4 regions of the Bacillus sp. 5w2 genome follow, and region 3 is predicted to be linked to each of the others. Evidence: predicted binding sites of a transcription regulator. Region 3 holds the regulator's gene; each other region holds the start of a gene.
What was found. The regulator Rex, encoded in region 3, represses fermentation and respiration genes when NADH is low (regulators of the CRP and FNR family bind a similar motif). The targets are predictions, from matches to a motif close to TTGTGAAATATTTCACAA.
Positions count from the first base shown of each region.

Region 1: adhE (bifunctional acetaldehyde-CoA/alcohol dehydrogenase) is a predicted target of Rex. The motif match lies at 2,702-2,719, and genes of this name have one in related genera.
Region 2: ACXY7N_RS05395 (formate/nitrite transporter family protein) is a predicted target of Rex. The motif match lies at 2,329-2,346, and genes of this name have one in related genera.
Region 4: ACXY7N_RS22920 (L-lactate dehydrogenase) is a predicted target of Rex. The motif match lies at 1,479-1,496, and genes of this name have one in related genera.

Region 1 is NZ_JBTIWT010000005.1:191,119-196,338, reverse strand. It holds gene mtnN (5'-methylthioadenosine/S-adenosylhomocysteine nucleosidase) at 1-428, shown strand, start outside; gene ACXY7N_RS12830 (O-acetylserine dependent cystathionine beta-synthase) at 511-1,434, shown strand; gene ACXY7N_RS12825 (bifunctional cystathionine gamma-lyase/homocysteine desulfhydrase) at 1,437-2,570, shown strand; gene adhE (bifunctional acetaldehyde-CoA/alcohol dehydrogenase) at 2,830-5,220, shown strand, end outside.
Region 2 is NZ_JBTIWT010000002.1:224,354-229,573, reverse strand. It holds gene ACXY7N_RS05405 (TrkH family potassium uptake protein) at 1-1,138, shown strand, start outside; yybP-ykoY riboswitch at 1,177-1,342, shown strand; gene ACXY7N_RS05400 (TerC family protein) at 1,433-2,227, shown strand; gene ACXY7N_RS05395 (formate/nitrite transporter family protein) at 2,431-3,282, shown strand; gene ACXY7N_RS05390 (cyclic-phosphate processing receiver domain-containing protein) at 3,310-3,621, opposite strand; gene ACXY7N_RS05385 (prepilin peptidase) at 3,636-4,358, opposite strand; gene ACXY7N_RS05380 (LutC/YkgG family protein) at 4,471-5,181, opposite strand; gene ACXY7N_RS05375 (LutB/LldF family L-lactate oxidation iron-sulfur protein) at 5,181-5,220, opposite strand, start outside.
Region 3 is NZ_JBTIWT010000033.1:3,613-8,832, forward strand. It holds gene ACXY7N_RS29750 (ABC-F family ATP-binding cassette domain-containing protein) at 1-1,737, opposite strand, end outside; gene ACXY7N_RS29755 (redox-sensing transcriptional repressor Rex) at 1,925-2,554, shown strand; gene ACXY7N_RS29760 (YdiK family protein) at 2,587-2,775, opposite strand; gene ACXY7N_RS29765 (CPBP family intramembrane glutamic endopeptidase) at 2,772-3,521, opposite strand; gene groES (co-chaperone GroES) at 3,923-4,207, shown strand; gene groL (chaperonin GroEL) at 4,246-5,220, shown strand, end outside.
Region 4 is NZ_JBTIWT010000017.1:1,318-6,537, forward strand. It holds gene ACXY7N_RS22910 (nucleoside 2-deoxyribosyltransferase) at 286-702, opposite strand; partial or broken gene ACXY7N_RS22915 (RNA polymerase sigma factor) at 972-1,322, shown strand; gene ACXY7N_RS22920 (L-lactate dehydrogenase) at 1,612-2,556, shown strand; gene ACXY7N_RS22925 (S8 family serine peptidase) at 2,727-5,220, opposite strand, start outside.

The DNA.
Region 1 (5,220 bases), on a different contig from region 3:
TTATTTCAACAGAAGTTCGTCATCATGACGTAGATGTTACAGCATTTAACTATGAGTATGGTCAAGTACCAGGAATGCCGCCTGGATTCAAGGCTGATGAAGCATTAGTTGCATTAGCTGAGAAATGTATGCAGGCAGAAGAAAATATTCAAGTTGTAAAAGGTATGATTGCAACAGGTGATTCATTTATGAGTGATCCAAACCGCGTTGCAGCAATTCGTGATAAATTTGAAGACCTTTATGCAGTAGAAATGGAAGCAGCAGCTGTTGCACAAGTATGCCACCAATATGAAGTTCCGTTTGTTATTATTCGTGCACTTTCTGATATTGCTGGTAAAGAGTCTAATGTTTCATTTGATCAATTTTTAGATCAAGCAGCTCTTCATTCTACAAACTTTATTGTAAAAGTACTAGAAGAGTTAAAGTAATGTAACAAAAAGGCAACTGTCTCATATAAAGAAAATACATACAGTTGCCTTTTCTTTATTGGCAAATAAGGGGGAGAACACGATGAATGTATATCGTGGAGTTCATGAGTTAATTGGTCATACACCAATTGTAGAAATTACTCGTTTTTCACTTCCAGAAGGGGTCCGTTTATTTGCGAAGCTTGAATTTTATAACCCAGGTGGAAGCGTTAAGGATCGCTTAGGAAGAGAATTAATCGAAGATGCGCTAGAAAAAGGGCTTGTTACCCAGGGTGGAACAATTATTGAACCGACTGCTGGAAATACTGGTATTGGACTGGCACTTGCAGCGTTAGAACATGATTTACGCGTTATTGTTTGTGTACCAGAGAAATTTAGTATTGAAAAACAAGAATTAATGAAAGCACTAGGCGCAACGGTCGTGCATACACCGACTGAGCAAGGAATGACCGGTGCAATTGCAAAAGCGAAAGAGTTAGTAAATGAAATACCGAATTCATACTCTCCAAGTCAGTTTGCAAATGAAGCAAACCCTCGTGCTTATTTCAAAACATTAGGTCCTGAACTTTGGGACGCATTGAACGGAGAGATTAACATATTTGTTGCAGGAGCAGGAACTGGTGGTACATTCATGGGGACTGCATCTTATTTGAAAGAAAAAAATGTAGATATAAAAACGGTTATTGTGGAACCAGAAGGATCTATTTTAAATGGTGGTAAAGCTGGTTCACATGAAACGGAAGGGATTGGCCTTGAATTCATCCCGCCATTTTTGAAAACATCGTATTTTGATGAAATTCATACAATTTTTGATCGAAATGCATTTTTACGAGTGAAGGAATTAGCGCAAAAAGAAGGACTGCTTGTTGGGAGCTCTTCAGGAGCAGCATTTCATGCAAGTTTACTTGAAGCAGAGAAAGCGGCACCAGGTACAAATATTGTAACGATTTTTCCCGATAGTAGTGAGCGCTATTTAAGTAAAGACATATACAAAGGATGGGAATAAAAATGAGAGCAAAGACAAAGTTAATTCATGGTATTCGCATAGGAGAACCTTCAACTGGATCTGTAAACGTACCGATCTATCAAACAAGTACGTACAAACAAGAAGCAGTTGGTAAACATCAAGGATATGAATATTCACGTACAGGTAACCCAACACGTGCAGCTTTAGAAGAAATGATTGCTGTATTAGAAAACGGCCATGCGGGATTTGCATTTGGCTCAGGAATGGCTGCTATTACAGCGACAATTATGTTGTTCTCAAAAGGTGACCACGTTATTTTAACTGATGATGTTTATGGTGGAACGTACCGCGTTATCACGAAAGTATTAAACCGTTTCGGTATTGAGCATACATTTGTAGATACAACAAACTTAGAGGAAGTTGCAGAAGCGATTCTTCCAAATACGAAAGCGGTTTATGTAGAAACACCAACGAATCCATTACTAAAAATTACTGATATTAAAAAAATATCTACTCTTGCTAAAGAGAAAGATTTATTAACAATTATTGATAACACATTCATGACGCCATATTGGCAGTCGCCGATTTCTTTAGGAGCAGACATTGTACTTCATAGTGCAACGAAATATTTAGGAGGTCATAGTGACGTAGTTGCAGGTCTAGTAGTTGTAAATAGCCCGCAATTAGCAGAAGATCTTCACTTTGTGCAAAATTCAACAGGAGGCATTCTTGGCCCACAAGATAGCTTCTTACTACTTCGTGGTTTAAAAACATTAGGAATTCGAATGGAAGAACATGAAACGAATTCACGTGCAATTGCTGAGTTTTTAAATAACCATCCAAAAGTAAATAAAGTATATTATCCAGGTCTTGAGTCACATCAAAACCATGAATTAGCAACAGAACAAGCAAATGGATTTGGTGCTATTATCTCATTTGATGTAGATAGCGAAGAAACATTAAATAAAGTACTTGAGAAATTACAATACTTTACACTTGCTGAAAGTTTAGGAGCAGTAGAAAGTTTAATTTCTATTCCATCTCAAATGACACATGCATCAATCCCAGCAGATCGTCGCAAGGAATTAGGAATTACAGATACATTAATTCGTATTTCTGTCGGTATTGAAGACGGCGAAGATTTAATTGAAGATCTAGCACAAGCGCTAGCATAATAAAAATGCACTGCTAATATAGGCAGTGCATTTTTATTATGTTATTTTGTGAAACATTTCACAAAATAGACATACACAAATGAAATGATTTCATGTATATTAAGTTCATGAAGTGTTACTCACGAACAAACTTGTGAAATATTTCACAAACAATGAGGTTCATGTAGGAAAGCAACTCTATTTTTTTTGCGCTAATCGGGACTGATTACGACCTATAGGGTCTTATTTAGTCCAAGATAGCAGAATAGGAGGAATTTACATGGTAGTCAAAGAGAAAGTTGTAAATGAAATGCAGGAAGTAAAAGAGATGATTGAAACGTTAGTGAATAACGGTCGGAAGGCTTTACAAGCATTAGAAAGCTTTACACAAGAGCAAATTGACAACATTGTTCATGAAATGGCATTAGCAGGTGTTGATCAACATATGCCACTTGCAAAGTTGGCTGTTGAAGAAACAGGGCGTGGTGTATACGAAGATAAATGCATTAAAAATATTTTTGCTACTGAATATATTTGGCATAGCATAAAGAAAGATAAAACAGTAGGGATTATTCACGAAGATCCTCATGAAGAAATAATAGAAATTGCGGAACCTGTCGGTGTAGTAGCTGGGGTAACGCCAGTAACGAACCCAACGTCGACAACAATGTTTAAAGCATTGATTGCGATAAAAACGAGAAATCCAATTATTTTCGCATTTCATCCTTCAGCACAAAACTGTTCCATTGCAGCGGCGAAAACAGTATATGATGCAGCGGTGAAGGCAGGGGCACCAAAACATTGTATTCAGTGGATTGAAAGACCTTCTGTCGAAGCAACGAAACAATTAATGAACCATGAAGGTGTTGCACTTGTTTTGGCAACTGGAGGAGCAGGTATGGTGAAATCAGCTTATTCTACTGGAAAACCAGCGCTAGGTGTAGGTCCTGGTAATGTACCATGTTATATAGAGAAATCAGCGCATATAAAACGAGCCGTTAATGATTTAATTTTATCAAAAACATTTGATAACGGTATGATTTGTGCATCAGAACAAGCAATCATTGTAGATAAGGAAATTTATGATGATGTGAAAACAGAAATGATTGCAAACAATTGTTACTTTGTAACAGAGGAAGAGAGAAGAAAATTAGAAAAACTTGTTATTAATGAAAATACATGTGCAGTAAATAGTGATATTGTAGGGAAATCCGCACAGTATATTGCCGAATTAGTTGGAATTACTGTGCCTAAAAATACAAAAATGCTTGTAGCTGAAATTCAAGGTATCGGAGCAGCCTATCCACTATCTCGTGAGAAACTGAGTCCAGTATTAGCCTGTGTAAAAGCAAATTCATTAGAAGAAGGATTTACATATTGCGAGGAAATGTTAAACCTCGGTGGTTTAGGACATTCAGCAGTCATCCATTCTGTAAATAAAGAAGTGCAAAAGCAATTTGGATTACGCATGAAAGCTTGCCGCCTTATTGTAAATGCCCCTTCCTCACAAGGTGGAATCGGCGACATATATAATGGATTTATTCCATCACTTACGCTTGGTTGCGGTTCCTACGGGAAAAACTCAGTTTCTCAAAACGTAACAGCGACGCATTTATTAAATATAAAAAGGTTGGCAAATAGAAAAAAGAATATGCAGTGGTTTAAATTACCACCCAAAATTTATTTTGAAAAACATGCGACAGCATATTTAGCGAATATGCCTAACATTTCACGCGCATTTATTGTAACGGATCCAGGAATGGTTGAGCACGGATATGTAGATACGGTTACACATTATTTACGTAAACATGCAAATGATGTAAAAGTTGAAGTTTTCTTTGAGGTTGAGCCAGATCCATCAGATGAAACAGTGTTTAAAGGTGCGGAAATGATGAGAAGTTTTAAGCCAGATGTAATTATCGCACTTGGTGGTGGTTCAGCTATGGATGCAGCGAAAGGGATGTGGCTTTTCTATGAGCACCCAGAAACAACATTCTATGGAATTAAACAGAAGTTTTTAGATATAAGAAAACGTACATGTAAATATCCGGAATTAGGAAGTAAGGCACAGTTTGTTGCCATTCCAACAACATCAGGAACAGGATCAGAAGTGACACCATTTGCGGTTATTACAGATAAGAAAAATAATATAAAGTATCCACTTGCAGATTATGAATTAACGCCAGATGTAGCAATTGTTGATCCACAATTTGTAATGACAGTACCACCACATGTAACAGCAGACACTGGGATGGACGTATTAACGCATGCAATCGAGGCGTATGTGTCTGTTCTGGCAAATGACTATACAGATGGATTAGCATTAAAAGCCATTGATCTTGTATTTAAATATTTACCAAGAGCATTTAAAGATGGAAATGATGAAGAAGCACGCGAAAAAATGCATAATGCTTCTGCAATCGCAGGGATGGCATTTGCAAATGCTTTCCTAGGTATTAATCACAGTTTAGCACATAAAATTGGACCAGAATTCCATATTCCGCATGGACGTGCGAATGCAATTCTTATGCCGCACGTAGTTCGCTATAATGCTATTAAGCCAAGAAAACACGCATTGTTCCCAAAATATGAGCACTTTGTAGCTGATGAACGCTATGCACATATTGCGAGAACAATCGGGCTTCCAGCAAGTTCAACAACAGAAGGTGTG
Region 2 (5,220 bases), on a different contig from region 3:
CACTGGGAAAGTATTTACCTTATTTGGCCAATGTGTCATTTTAGCGCTTATACAAGTTGGCGGACTTGGCATTATGAGCTTTGCCGTTTTAATTGCAATTATGCTCGGCAGAAAAATTGGCCTTCAAAACCGAATTTTACTGCAACAAGCGTTAAATCAAACGAATATTGGTGGCGTCATTCGTCTTGCCAAAGCATTATTTTTATTCTCTTTTACAGTCGAATGTATCGCTACTTTGATTCTTTCTTTTGAATGGGTACCGAAATACGGTATTGCTAAAGGGGTCTATTATAGCTTTTTTCATTCGATCTCTGCATTTAACAATGCTGGTTTTTCTGTATGGAGCGATAATTTAATGTCCCATTCTCATAGCATTCTTGTCAATCTCGTTATTTCCTCCCTCATTATTTTAGGTGGGATTGGTTTTACAGTAATCGTAGATATAAAAAGAAAGAAAAATTTTAAAAACCTTACATTACACTCAAAACTTATGCTCTCTTCTACTCTAATCGTCAATATTATTGCGACTGTTTTTATTTTTATATTCGAGTTCCACAATTCCCTTTCTATGAGAGGATTTACCCCATTTGAAGAAGGAATGGCCGCTTATTTCCAGGCGATTTCAACGCGTACTGCCGGGTTTAATACAGTTGATATTTCTGCATTATCAAAGCCTTCCCTTTTATTAATGATGCTCCTAATGTTTATTGGGGCTGGCAGTGCTTCAACTGGTGGTGGAATTAAGTTAACAACATTTTTAATCATGTTTTTTGGGGTATTTAAATTTTTACAAGAACGAGATGATATTGTCGTGTTTAAAAAATCTATTAAAGATACTCTCATCGTCAAATCATTGACCATCACGATTATTTCCATTTCATTTATCTTTTTTGCTATTTTAATTTTAAGTATTACTGAGCGAGTTCCTCTATTGATGAGTGCTTTCGAAGTATTTTCAGCATTTGGGACTGTCGGTCTCAGTATGAATTTCACACCACACTTAACTATGATTGGAAAAGCTATTATCATCTTTATGATGTTTTTTGGGAAGATGGGACCTTTAACATTGGCTTTTTCTTTTGCACGTAAAAAGAAACAAAAAATAAAATATCCGAATGAAGATATTTTAACAGGTTGACAACCGTATAAATTATCCATATAATGAGAGTACAATAGCATATCTCCAAAGGGGAGTAGCGTCCAAGAATCTTTCTTGGAAACAAAGTCGTCATTACGTAGAACTTAGTTCTTCCGGCTTTGTTGGCATTTTCATTACATATGTCTAGCAAGACCTTTGCCTATTAACGGCAGAGGTCTTTTTTGCATTCATTACCAAATTCTTCCAAAGTTAATAGGCAGGAGTATGGGGAAACTAAATAGTGGGGAAATTCTTCACTTATTTAGTACTTATAGAAATGAGAGGAGAATGTACATGGATGTATCATTATTATTGGAGTATGGTTGGGTATTACTCATCCTAATTGCACTTGAGGGGATTTTAGCGGCTGATAACGCGCTTGTTCTTGCAATTATGGTAAAACATTTACCAGAAGAAAAACGAAAGAAAGCACTATTTTATGGATTAGCGGGGGCATTTGTTTTCCGATTCGGATCGTTATTTATGATCTCGTTCTTAGTCGATGTATGGCAAGTGCAAGCAATTGGTGCCATTTACCTTATGTTTATCGCTGGTAATCACTTATTTAAAACGTATGTTAAAAAGAATACAGATGAAGAAACAGAAGAAAAAGAAGCAAAGAAAAAACAAGAGAATTTTTGGTGGACTGTATTTAAAGTTGAGGTTGCTGATATCGCCTTCGCAGTTGATTCAATTTTAGCTGCTGTTGCATTAGCAATGACTTTACCAAAAACAGGATTAGGTACAATTGGTAGTCTTGATACTGGGCAATTCGTTGTTATCTTTGTAGGTGGACTTATCGGATTAATCATTATGCGATTTGCAGCAACTGCTTTCGTACAAATCTTAAAACGTAAACCAGGACTTGAAACTGCAGCATTCTTAATTGTAGGTTGGGTTGGTGTGAAGCTAGCAGTTTATACATTAGCACACCCTGCATTAAATGTAATTCCACATTCATTCCCAGAATCCACTCCGTGGAAGCTTACATTCTGGATTGTATTAGTCGGAATCGCAGTTGGTGGTTGGTTCTTCTCGAAAGAAGTAGAAGTAAAAGTAGAAAAGAATTTAGACGAAAAAGCGCTGTAATTACAGCGCTTTTTCTTTTTTCCTTGTCCCCTCTCTATGTCCAGAAAAAATTCCATTATACTATTTTTTGTAAGCGTTTTCCTTATATATGTATGTCCTTTTTGTGAAACATTGCACAAACTCATTGAAACTATGACCGAATCCATGTACTTTATTCATATAAGGAGTATTTATAGATGATGTACTAAAGGAGCGTATTACTCATGCTAGAACAAGGATTAGATTATGTTGTCAAACTGGCTAAGAGCAAAAAACAAATGCTAGATACAAACCCGCTGCAATATTTCATTCGTGCCGCACTTGCGGGTATTTATATCGGCTTTATTATTGTACTATGTTTTAAATTAGGTAACTTTTTTCACATTGCAGATTCACCAGCAACTTATTTAGCTGCTTCTATGTTTTTCGGAATTGCCCTCGTACTTATTATATATGGCGGTGCTGAATTGTTTACTGGAAATACAATGTATTTCACAGTGGCAACTTTACGAAAAGAAACAACGATTTCTGATACACTTCGTAACTGGGTTGCTTGTTATGCAGGTAACTTAGCTGGCGCTTTATTCTTTGCCTTACTATTTTACGCAACTGGCATTTTCGGAGCAATTGATCACGGTCATTTCATGAATAAAGTAGTGGAAGGAAAAATGAATACACCTACAATACAATTATTCTTTAAAGCAATTTTATGTAACTGGCTTGTATGTCTTGCTTGTTTCTTACCTTCTCAAGTTAAAGGTGATACAGCAAAAATTATGATGATGATGCTACTCGTTTTCACATTCTTCTTATCTGGTTACGAGCATAGCATCGCAAACTTATCACTATTTGCTTTATCTTTAGTTTCACCGCATCCGGAGACAATTTCTTTTGCAGGTGCTATTCATAATTTAATTCCAGTTACAATTGGTAACATTATTGGCGGGTCTGTATTTGTCGGTATGGTATACCACTACTTAACAAAGAAAACACCTGAAGTTCAACAGGAAGAAACTGAAATCGCAGCAGCTCAACAAGAAGAGATTATTCCTTTACAAGCACATATGAAACATTAAAAACTCCAAAGTTTTACTTTGGAGTTTTTAGCTCCCCACATATTTAACAACAAGATTAGGATTAATCTCTCCTTCTTCCTTTCCCTTATTAATTCTCTGTTTCACCTTGTACATACCGATGACATCATTCGTATGAAGGTGAATTTCATTTACGTATAACCCCTCTTTACAAAAAACCTCTACAAAATCTAATCCACTTTTTTCTCCCCACCCCATATTGAAATCAAGGGAAAGAATATTCACATCATAATCCCGAACCATTTGCAAGGCACATTCTACTGTAGTTGCGGGCACATACCCGTACGGACAACTTCTTTGATCATCCATATATACGTTCACTCTCTATCCCCTCTCTATTTTGTATACGTGACCAACATGTAACATATTGCCCCAAGGCTAATAAAAGGGCCAAACGGAATTGGGGTCCTCATTTTCATACGTTTTAATACTATACCAGCCCCAAAGAAACAGAGACTAAAACAAGATGCTAAAAATAAAATCATAAAAATCCCTTTCAGTCCCACTATAAATCCAAGTAACGAAAGTAATTTTACATCTCCTCCACCAAGCCCTTCTGGATATATTTTTTGCATGCAATATAACAAAATGAATATAACCCCACTACCAACTATACTATCTGTCCAAGTGACTAACGGTACAAAAACACATTCTAAAATGAGTAAACAGGCGAACCAAGCTAAAATACGATTAGGGATTAACATATATATGTAATCTGTAATTGAAATAATAAGAAGTAACGAAAAAAGCGATAAAATGATGATAAGCTCTCGTTCCACCCCAATCATATATACAGTAAGAAGAAATATCATTCCGGTTACAAGTTCAAATACTACGTACAAAATTGAAATTTCCCTCTTACAATTCGTACAACGTCCTCTTTGTATACAAAATGAAATGATTGGAATCAATTCTTTTGGCTTCAGCACATACTTACAATAATAACAATGTGAACGCGGGGTAATGATAGACTCACCTAGTGGAACTCTCATCGCAATTAACATAAAAAAAGAACCAAACACCATCCCCACTAACAATGCATATAAATAAGTGAACATCCCTTCCTCTCCTTTCCAGAAGAACATAGCAAAAAAAGGAGAGAACTTCTACTTTATATTATCTCTATTCTATTAAAAAAGCAGGCCATTTTCTGGCCTGCTTTCCCCTCTTTTATACGATGAAATATACTGCTTTTAATGGTCCATGTACTCCGACAACAAGATTCATTTCAATATCTGCCGAGTTACTAGGTCCTGTAATAAAGTTAATACAAGATGCCACTGTCTCGCCATTTTCTACACGTGTGTTCATATCCTGAACTGCTTGTGTAATACGAGGCACAAGTGTTTCACGTGGAATAATAGCAAAGTATACAGTCGGTAAAAAGTGTAAAGAACGACCTTGGCCTTTATGACTTTGTACAACAATCGTACCAGATTCAGCTAAAGTATAATCACTAAATGCGATTCCAATATTCGCCCTTTCCGCTATACGCATATTCTCTTCTTTTCTCTCTGGATCCCATACATTTACTTCAACATCTCGCTTTGGAAGTTCTTCTTTAAATAAAGAAGTCAATCCATAAGAATCAAAACGGTCATCTGCTGATAATAAAATAGGTCCCCCGCCGTTTTCCATGATTACTTTTTGAATATCTTCACGCAAACGGTCATTTGTCGTTTCCACTACAGTTGTATGAATGTTTGTACATTGATTTTTAAATACTTCTAACAATTCTTCTTGTGAATAATCTTTTAGCGTTTCTACATTCACATTACTTTTCCATGCTGGACGCTTTACGCCTTCCGTTTTCCGCTCACGTCCAAGTTCTTTTGCAATATTATCTAGAAAGGACTCACGGTTTTGAATTAATCCTGTCATTATTTGTCCCCGCCTTTCTTATGGTCTTTATACCAATCA
Region 3 (5,220 bases):
ACGCTCTAATTGTTTACGCTCTTTTTCTTCGAGATAATTTAATTTTTCTTGAGCTACAGTTTTTTGAACAGGTGCCTGATTTTCTTGCTGTTCTTGTTGTTCAAATTCTGCACGTTCGATCATCTCATTCTTCTTTTCAACGTAGTAATCGTAATCCCCTAGATATTCCTGTGCACCTTCTGTTGATAACTCAATAACAGTTGTCGTTACACGATTAATAAAGTAGCGGTCATGTGATACGAATAGAAGAGTTCCTGGGTAATCAATTAAAGCATTCTCCAAAATCTCTTTACTATTTAAATCGAGATGGTTCGTAGGCTCATCGAGAATTAATAAATTCGATTTTTGCATCATAAGTTTTGCAAGAGCTAATCGAGCTTTTTGTCCACCACTAAGAGAAGATACGGGCTTTAATACATCATCTCCTGTGAATAAGAAGTTACCTAGTATCGTGCGAATTTCTTTTTCAGGCTGCAATGGATATTCATCCCATAATTCATTTAAAACTCGCTTAGAAGATGTTAAGTTAGCTTGTTCTTGATCATAATAGCCAACAGAGACATTGGATCCGAAAGAAACATCACCATTTAGTAGAGGTAACTTATTCACAAGTGATTTTAACAATGTGGATTTCCCGATTCCGTTCGGTCCAACTAAAGCAACACTATCCCCGCGAGTTAAGCGCATTGTTACATGTTCAATAATCGGATCCTCATCATAGCCGATGGTTGCATCCTTTACTTGTAAAACATCATTTCCGCTTTGTTTTTCAATATCGAAGTGGAAGGATGCTGACTTAGAATCACCTAATGGTCTTGTTAATAATTCCATTCGGTCTAATTGTTTACGACGGCTTTGCGCACGTTTTGTCGTAGATGCACGAGCTATATTTTTTTGAACGAAGTCCTCAAGCTTAGCAATTTCATCCTGTTGCTTTTCATAACGTTTCATTTCTTGCTCGTATAGCGCTGATTTTAAATCTAAATATTTACTGTAGTTACCAACAAATCGTCTGCTCTCTTTATTCGAAATTTCATATACTTGTGTAACGAGTTTATCTAAGAAATAACGGTCATGGGAAACGATTAGTATTGCGCCAGGATAGCCTTGTAAATATTGTTCAAGCCATGTTAATGTTTCGATATCTAAATGGTTTGTAGGCTCGTCCAAAATAAGTAAGTCCGGTTTCGTTAATAATAATTTACCGAGAGCCAATCGTGTTTTTTGTCCACCGCTTAATGTAGAAATCGTCGTCTGATGCGTTTCAACTGGGAAGCCAAGCCCGCTTAAAATCGAACGAATATCTGCTTCGTACTGATAGCCACCTTGATCTTTATAATCTAATTGTAATTGATCGTAATCAGCTAATAATCTTTCATATATAGCCTCGTTTGAAAAGTTTTCTTCTTTTCCCATCTCTTGCTCTAGCCTTCGAAGTTTTGTCTCCATTTGCTGCAAGTGTGTAAAGACGGTTAACATTTCATCCCAAATTGTTAAAGATGTTTCTAACCCGGTATTTTGAGCTAAATATCCGATGGAGACATCTTTCGGTTTTATAATTTCGCCACCATCATGGGATAGCTCACCAGCTATTATTTTTAATAATGTAGATTTTCCGGCTCCATTTCGTCCGACTAATGCGATACGATCTTTCGTTTGAACTTCCAATTTTATGTTTGCAAGAATCGTTTCTGCACCGTATAATTTCGAAAGCGCGTTTACTTGTAATAAAATCAATGTTTTCACCTCAAATAATTTCTTAACTTTGCCATGTTTATATTTCTCAATCATACTAAAAATAGTGTATAGTTTAAAATAAAGAGAGAATACTTCTTTTCTTTATTATACAGGGAAATTCATGAGTGCTAAACTTCTGTATTTGATTCAAGCATATGAATAAAGATAGGAAGAGAGGAGAGGTTATATGGATCAGCACAAAATTCCACAGGCCACTGCCAAACGATTGCCTCTATACTATCGATTTATCCAAAACTTATCTCTTTCTGGTAAGCAACGTGTTTCATCAGCTGAATTGAGCGAAGCGGTAAAGGTTGATTCCGCAACGATTCGAAGAGATTTTTCATATTTTGGAGCGTTAGGGAAAAAGGGTTATGGATATAACGTAAATTATTTATTATCATTTTTCCGTGAAACACTCGACCAAGATGATATAACACGTGTAGCACTTATTGGAGTAGGTAATTTAGGGACCGCTTTCTTACATTATAATTTCACGAAAAACAATAATACAAAAATTGAAATGGCGTTTGACGTTAGTGAAGAGAAAGTCGGAACAGAAATCGGGGGCATTCCTGTATATCATTTAGATGAATTAGAAGAACGTTTATCAACTGATATACAAGTGGCAATATTAACAGTACCCGCTACAGTAGCACAATCTGTAGCAGATAGATTAGCGGAAACGAACGTGCATGGTATTTTAAATTTCACACCAGCGCGCTTAAATGTGTCAGACAATATAAGAATTCATCATATTGATTTAGCAGTAGAATTACAAACACTTGTTTACTTTTTGAAGAATTATCCACAATAAAACGCAGAGGAAGCGACCTCTGCGTTTTATTATTATTTTTTCTTTGTGAATTTAACTAAGATAAGGCGAAGTGCCAAATTAAAATCAATTGTTGCCATAACTGCAAATAGTATTGTCCACATATTCCAGATTGTATCTGTTACGTTCGTAATGGCGAAGCGTGTAAAGATACATCCAAGAAGGAAGTACAATGCAGCCATGAATAATGGCGAGTTTCTCATACTAAAAATCCTCCGATAAAGCCTTGCATTTTTTCAGCTTCTTTAATCATTTCTTGAATTTGTTCATTACTCACTAAAACTTGAGCAATTGCAACTAATGTATTCATTGCAACATGGGCTGCAATTGGAACGATAATGCGCTTCGTTTTTACATATAAAAAGGCGAATACGAGCCCCATAGCAGTGTATACCAATAAGTGAGTAAAATCAAAATGAATTGCTGCGAATACGAGAGAACTAATGATAGCAGCAATAAAGAAATTAAACTTCTTATACAGTGTACCAAATAAAATTTTTCTAAATACGATTTCTTCCAAAATAGGTCCTATTATAGATATAACGATAAGGAACCAAGGTGTCGTTCTTGCGATATCCATAAGTCTCGCTGTATTTTCAGATCCAGGTTTAATACCTAATACATACATTTCGATCATACCGGCAATACTTTGCGAGAAAAATGCTAAGAAGAATCCGATAAAAATCCAACCAATCGTAGCTGGAACAGTAGAGCGCTTTGTATCTAAATGTCTGTCGCGAATATCAGCTTTAAGTAAACAAAGTACGATACATAATGCAATAAAGAAGCTAATGATTGCCCAGTGTCCAGTTATGAGTTGAAATTTCTCTTCTCTAGTAAATCCCCTGTTATCATAAAGTCCAGTTTTCAGCAGAAGTGGTAATCCAGCAATGGATGATAACTGCATTAAAATGTATGTAACGATAACCCACCAATATTGTTTTTTCAAATGGTTTAACCATCCTTTCTAACTCTAGTGTATGAGATAAGGTAGGATAACATGTAAGTATGCTACCTACGATATAAACCTCACTTAAATTATGTTTTTTTCGTAAATCCTTATTTGAAATGATAATAGAAGACAGGAGAAAGTTGTGTGTATAGCGAAAACAACTTAGGGTGTCCTTTCATATTGTAACATACGAGTAGTGGAAACAACGATTCATATAGTAAAGGTAGAAGAAGAGGGACTCTATATAGAAAAGTGTATAGCTTAATTTGCGAAAAAATTATGATTTTTTTACTTGCAAAAGAAATTGAGATTATTTATTATTATAAGTGTGTTAGCACTCGGGTGAGTTGAGTGCTAATAAATAAAATTTACATAACAAAATGAGGAGGTTATTGTTCATGCTAAAGCCATTAGGTGATCGCGTTGTAATTGAGCTTGTTCAAGCAGAAGAAAAAACAGCAAGTGGTATTGTATTACCAGACACTGCAAAAGAAAAACCACAAGAGGGTAAAGTTATTGCAGTAGGTACTGGTCGAGTGCTTGAAAATGGTGAGCGTGTTGCTTTAGAGGTAGCAGCAGGTGATCTTATCATCTTCTCAAAATATGCAGGTACTGAAGTGAAATACGAAGGTACAGACTACTTGATTTTACGTGAAAGTGACATTTTAGCAGTTATCGGTTAATTATATAAATCTTAAAAAATCCAAGGGGGTCAATTATTATGGCAAAAGATATTAAATTTAGTGAAGAAGCACGTCGTTCGATGCTTCGCGGTGTCGACACTCTTGCAAACGCAGTAAAAGTAACGCTGGGACCAAAAGGTCGTAACGTTGTACTTGAGAAGAAATTCGGTTCACCACTTATTACAAATGACGGTGTAACAATCGCAAAAGAAATCGAATTAGAAGATGCATTCGAAAACATGGGTGCAAAATTAGTAGCAGAAGTTGCTAGCAAAACAAATGATGTAGCTGGTGACGGAACAACAACTGCAACTGTATTAGCGCAAGCTATGATTCGTGAAGGTCTTAAAAACGTAACAGCTGGTGCAAACCCAATGGGTCTTCGTAAAGGTATCGAAAAAGCTGTTACTGCTGCAATTGCAGAATTAAAAACAATTTCTAAACCGATCGAAGGTAAATCTTCTATCGCACAAGTAGCTGCTATTTCTGCGGCTGACGAAGAAGTTGGTCAATTAATCGCTGAAGCAATGGAGCGCGTTGGTAACGACGGCGTTATTACTTTAGAAGAATCTAAAGGATTTACAACAGAATTAGACGTAGTAGAAGGTATGCAATTTGATCGTGGATATGCATCTCCTTACATGATTACTGATTCTGACAAAATGGAAGCAGTTCTTGATAACCCATACATCTTAATTACTGATAAGAAGATTTCTAACATCCAAGAAATCTTACCAGTATTAGAGCAAGTGGTACAACAAGGTAAACCACTTCTTATCATTGCTGAAGATGTAGAAGGTGAAGCATTAGCTACATTAGTAGTGAACAAACTTCGTGGTACATTCAATGTAGTAGCTGTTAAAGCTCCTGGATTTGGTGACCGTCGTAAAGCAATGCTAGAAGATATCGCAATCTTAACTGGTGGCGAAGTAATCACTGAAGAATTAGGTCGTGACTTAAAATCTGCTACAGTTGAATCTTTAGGACGCGCTGGTAAAATTGTTGTAACGAAA
Region 4 (5,220 bases), on a different contig from region 3:
TCTGCTTTTTTTTTATAGATTTCTTGTATACTTTTTTCTATTCTAATCGTCTAACTAATAGAAAGGAGAGAGCGATGGAGTATGAAAAGATTATTATAAAAACCTCTAAAAGCATTTATAGGTATTTTCTTAAAATAGGGCTAACACCATATGCCCATTAACCTAAGAATTTTATAATGCCCTCAAAATTAGCTTGATGGTGATGGGGTATCGCCATCATTTTGGAAATAAACCACGTTAAGATTATATAAGTTTAATTTCACATGAGCTTTTTTCTTTTTTTGATTACGTTACAGCTCCATCATAAAATATACGAGGTAATTTATTAAAATCATACTGAATTACTTTATCAAAGCTATCCAAATATGCATGTAAAGATTGTGTAATCATAAGATTAACAACTTTTTCTTTAGTATTAAAAATAATAATAGGTTTTTTAAGTGACCAAGTATACCCAACTTCCCACATTGTTCCGGAATCTTGATCATTATATATTGCAAAGGTAATATCACTATGTTGAATTGCATTTACATCAGTAACAAAGTTTTGAAATTGCCATTCATAAGATCCAAAGGGAAATTTACTCATATATTTTCGTGGAGAAAATACATTTAATCCTTTCTTAGATAAAATTATCTCTAATTTTTCTAATAGTGCAATTTGTTCAGGGTTGAAAAATGGCCCGGCTAAATATATATTCATTTATTTGCCCCCCTAATGGTTATAAAAATAATTATTTTTTATTCACTTATATGATTTGTATGTATGTAAACAAGTTTTAATAAGAGTTTTTGGTTTTGAGATAATAAAAGGTATAATTACAAAGTAATTATGCTGTGAAAGTTAAAAATTTTATAATGCTTCCAAAACAAAAATATTGTGTCTTTTATAACAACGAGGTCCATTTTTATGGTTCTGGGGATCGTATTAAATTTTAACTTGATGGCGAGGGGCTAACACCAGCAGATGTAGAAGACATTGTTCAAGACACGATACATAAAGCATTATTGTCTGTACCAAATATGAAAATTACTTATATAAAAACATGGTTATTTCAAGTTGCGATTAATAGACACCGTGATTTAGCAAGAAGGCAAAAGCGTAGTGAAGAAATCCCGATTGAATCTGTTCAATTAATTGGATCAAAAGGATTAGATGAACCACTTTTGAGAAAAGAGCTTCAAGTAGAAATACAAAGCATGCTTGGAAAGATGAATCCAATATATAAATATATCCTTTTATTAAAGTATAATTATGAACTTTTATATAAGGAAATAGCAACCATATTAGAGATGAAAGAAGAAAATGTGAGTTGCGCTTGATATATTCAGAAAATCGCTGATATAATTTCAATCACCAAAGAAAACATAAGAAAAATCCTTTCACAATCTAAAGAAAACGCCTCCATTAAAATGGATTCCACACCTATTCCATCAACTTTACACTCTATGTGAAAAAGTTCACAAATAGGTCATAATTTGTGAAGTAATTCACAATAATACGTGCTACAATATGAGTGTAAAGAAGTTAAACAACATTAAATTAGTATTTTAATTAATTACTTAAACAATCATAAAAAATAGATGTGAACAATAGAGAGGGGAAATTAACATGAAAAAAGGTATCAATCGTGTAGTATTAGTAGGAACAGGAGCTGTAGGTTGTAGTTACGCTTACTCAATGATCAACCAAGGTGTAGCTGAAGAATTCGTATTAGTAGATGTTAATGAAGCAAAAGCAGAAGGGGAAGCGATGGACTTAAGCCATGCAGTACCATTCTCTCCATCACCAACAAAAGTTTGGAGCGGTAGCTATGCAGATTGTAAAGATGCAGATTTAGTAGTTATCACTGCTGGATTACCACAAAAGCCAGGTGAAACTCGTTTAGACTTAGTTGAGAAGAACACAAAAATCTTTAAACAAATCGTTCGCGGTATTATGGATAGCGGATTCGATGGAATCTTCTTAATTGCAACTAACCCAGTTGACATTTTAACTTACGTAACTTGGAAAGAATCTGGTCTACCAAAAGAGCGTGTAATCGGTTCTGGTACAACTTTAGACTCTGCTCGTTTCCGTTACATGTTAGGTGACTACTTAGATGTAGATCCACGTAACGTACATGCTTACATCGTTGGTGAACACGGTGACACTGAACTTCCAGTATGGAGCCACGCTACTATCGGTGTACAAAAACTAGAAACAATCTTAGCTAACAACGAACAGTACAAACAAGAAGACTTAGACAAAATCTTCGAAAACGTACGTGATGCAGCTTACCATATCATCGAGCGTAAAGGTGCAACTTACTACGGAATCGGTATGTCACTACTTCGTGTAACTAAAGCAATCTTAAGCAACGAGAACAGCGTATTAACTGTATCTGCATACCTTGAAGGACAATACGGTGAGAAAGATGCTTTCGTAGGTGTTCCAGCTGTTATTAACCGCGAAGGTGTACGTGAAATCGTAGAACTTGAGCTAAATGAAGATGAAAAAGCGAAATTCGCTCATTCTGTAAAAGTATTAAAAGAAACAATGGCACCAGTACTATAATAATTGATAAATCATTCAGAGGCGGGACACTGCTTCCTACCTCTGAATTCATATAATTTAATATAAATTCCTTTTCCGGTTTCCTTGTATATCCCCAATATACCCCTTTTGCTGGATAAGGATCGTTTATAGAAAAGAGCACTCTACTTTACGTAGAGTGCTCTTTATTATTATTTTTTAGGCGTTAATCCCAATTTCTTTAAGATATCTGCCAGTGTACCGCTTTTTGATTTTTCCGCAGGTGTTTGTGATTTAGATGCATCCGGACCCTTTTTCAAGAAGTTCTTTTCAACAAAGCGAATATCTTTTTCGTCGACAATACCATCTTTGTTAAGGTCTCCGTCTTTTACAGATACTCCTTTTTTACCATAGTTGCTAGCGATAATTTCAGCATCTTTTATATCAATTACTTTATCACCGTTTACATCACCGGCAAGGTTTTCATCAAGGCGTGCATAATAATATTGACCAAGCAGCTTACCATCTTTTTCAGTACCTAATTTCGTTGTTAGACGGCTTGTTAAATGTCCTGGAACTTCTACATATAAGTTATAGTCGCGTTTATTAACTGGAAATCCATTCAGCTTGAAGTATCCATATTTATCTAGTGATCCTTCAAACTTATGACGGTAGGAATCTGTTGCATATACTTTTACGCCAAGCTTTGTATAATCGAATTTTTCATCTAAATATCCACGTTCATTTAAGAATGCACCAGGTTTAATATTTCCTTCTACTAGTGAGTTTAAGGACATAACTGAGAATGTTTGATCTTGAAGTACACGCATTCTGTTTGGTTCTGGTTCACCTTGTTTCCAGTAAGCGAACACTGATAAATCTAATTGAGCATTTGCTTCATAAAACTCATCGTTTTCGACTTTGAACGTTACATCAATGAATGGGAAATCACCATCTAATCCAGCGAAGTTTTTGTCATCGATAGCTCCGCCTACTGTAACAGAACCTGCTTCTAGTTTCGGTTCATTTACTTTTGCTGTTACCCCTTTTTCAGAAAGGAGTTTTTCAAAAGCAGGATTCAATTTCGCATTTGCAAATTTGAAGTTCTTCTCTAGGAATTTTACGTTAAATTCCCCAGCAACGAATTGTTTTACGTGTTTCGCATTTAGGGTTACAGTAAGTTCATCATTTTTGTATACTTCTCTTTTATCATAGCTAGTTTTCGCATATTGAGCTCCTTGCGGGATAAACCAATAGTTATTTACACCGTTTGGATAGTCAGGTCCTGCAGTTGCATAATCGAAAATATATACGCCTGTGTTCATTGGGCCTTCCAGCTTAAAGGATTCAGGAGTAATGCCAACTTTAAAGTCACCATTTGCATTAATAGGTAAAAACTTATGCAAGTATGGGGAATAATCATAGTACATAACGCCATTCGCTTCTTGCGTAATGTTTAAGCCTTTTCCTTTTAAGTAGTCAACGTTTGAATCATATACATTACCTTTAATCCATAGTGCCTTTTTGCCATCTTCCACTGTATAATTCTCTTCATTTAATTCATAAATACCAGGTTTTAATCCCGTTAATTTCACTTCCGGTGGTGTATTATCAATTACGACATAATCACCTTTCACACGTGCTTTCCCGGCTTTATCGTAGCCGACAAACTCAATTGTGTAGTCTCCTTCTGGTAAGTTGATTTTCTCATCACCGATTGGTTTTGCAGGATCATTTGTAAAAGGATATACTTTTCCGTTAAAGAATGAATCTAAGTAATAATACACATCCGTTTTTAGTCCACTCGTGTTTAATGTTCCGATGAAGCCGAGCGCTTTATTTGTTTTGGAATCTTTCACGATAAGATCTAACGTTTCAAGTTCGCTATTTAATTGGAATGCCCCGTGAACATAGGATTCACCGTATGGATTAAATTTCGATGTATCAGTTGAAATGGCTTTTCTTGATAGTATCGCGTTTTCAATACCAGGTTCTGATACACGAATAGAGAACGGAATTTGATACGTTTCTTCTTTATTTTTCGTATTTGTAATATGAATATATCCTTCATATCGGCCTTGCTTTGCACCGGCTGGGACATTAATTTTTGCTTCGATTTCATCTGATTTGCCAGCATCAAGAGTAATTGTTTCTGGAACAGAGACTTTTACACTGTTTGCGACAGCATCGTTAATAGTAGAAGAAGCCGGTATATAAGAAATTTCTGTTTTAAATTCTTTCTTCTCTTGTTTATTATGGTTTTCCACTTTTATATTTCGTTTTTGTTCAAGAGCTTCACCGTCTTTTTGATAAAACTTACCGAATGCAATAGATCCAGTTTCTTCGGGTACTTCAATTACTTCATCATTTACAACAGTTTTTGTCGTATCTAATACTTTAAAGCTTGTTTCTGTATGAACAGCGTTGTATGCATCTACTCGCCCAGCTCCAACTTCATATACAGAATATTTTTCTTTTAAATCATCAGCCGTGTTCATAAGAGACGCCTTTACATCGAATGGAGAGTATTCTGGGTGTTCTTGTAAAATAAGAGCAGCAACGCCAGCGATATGAGGGGATGCCATAGATGTTCCTTGCATACGCTCATAGGAAACGTCATAGTTTTCGCCTTCTTGTGGATCGTTAATATATTCAGGCACTGTTGAAAGTACAGCAACACCAGGTGCTGTAATATCAGGTTTAATA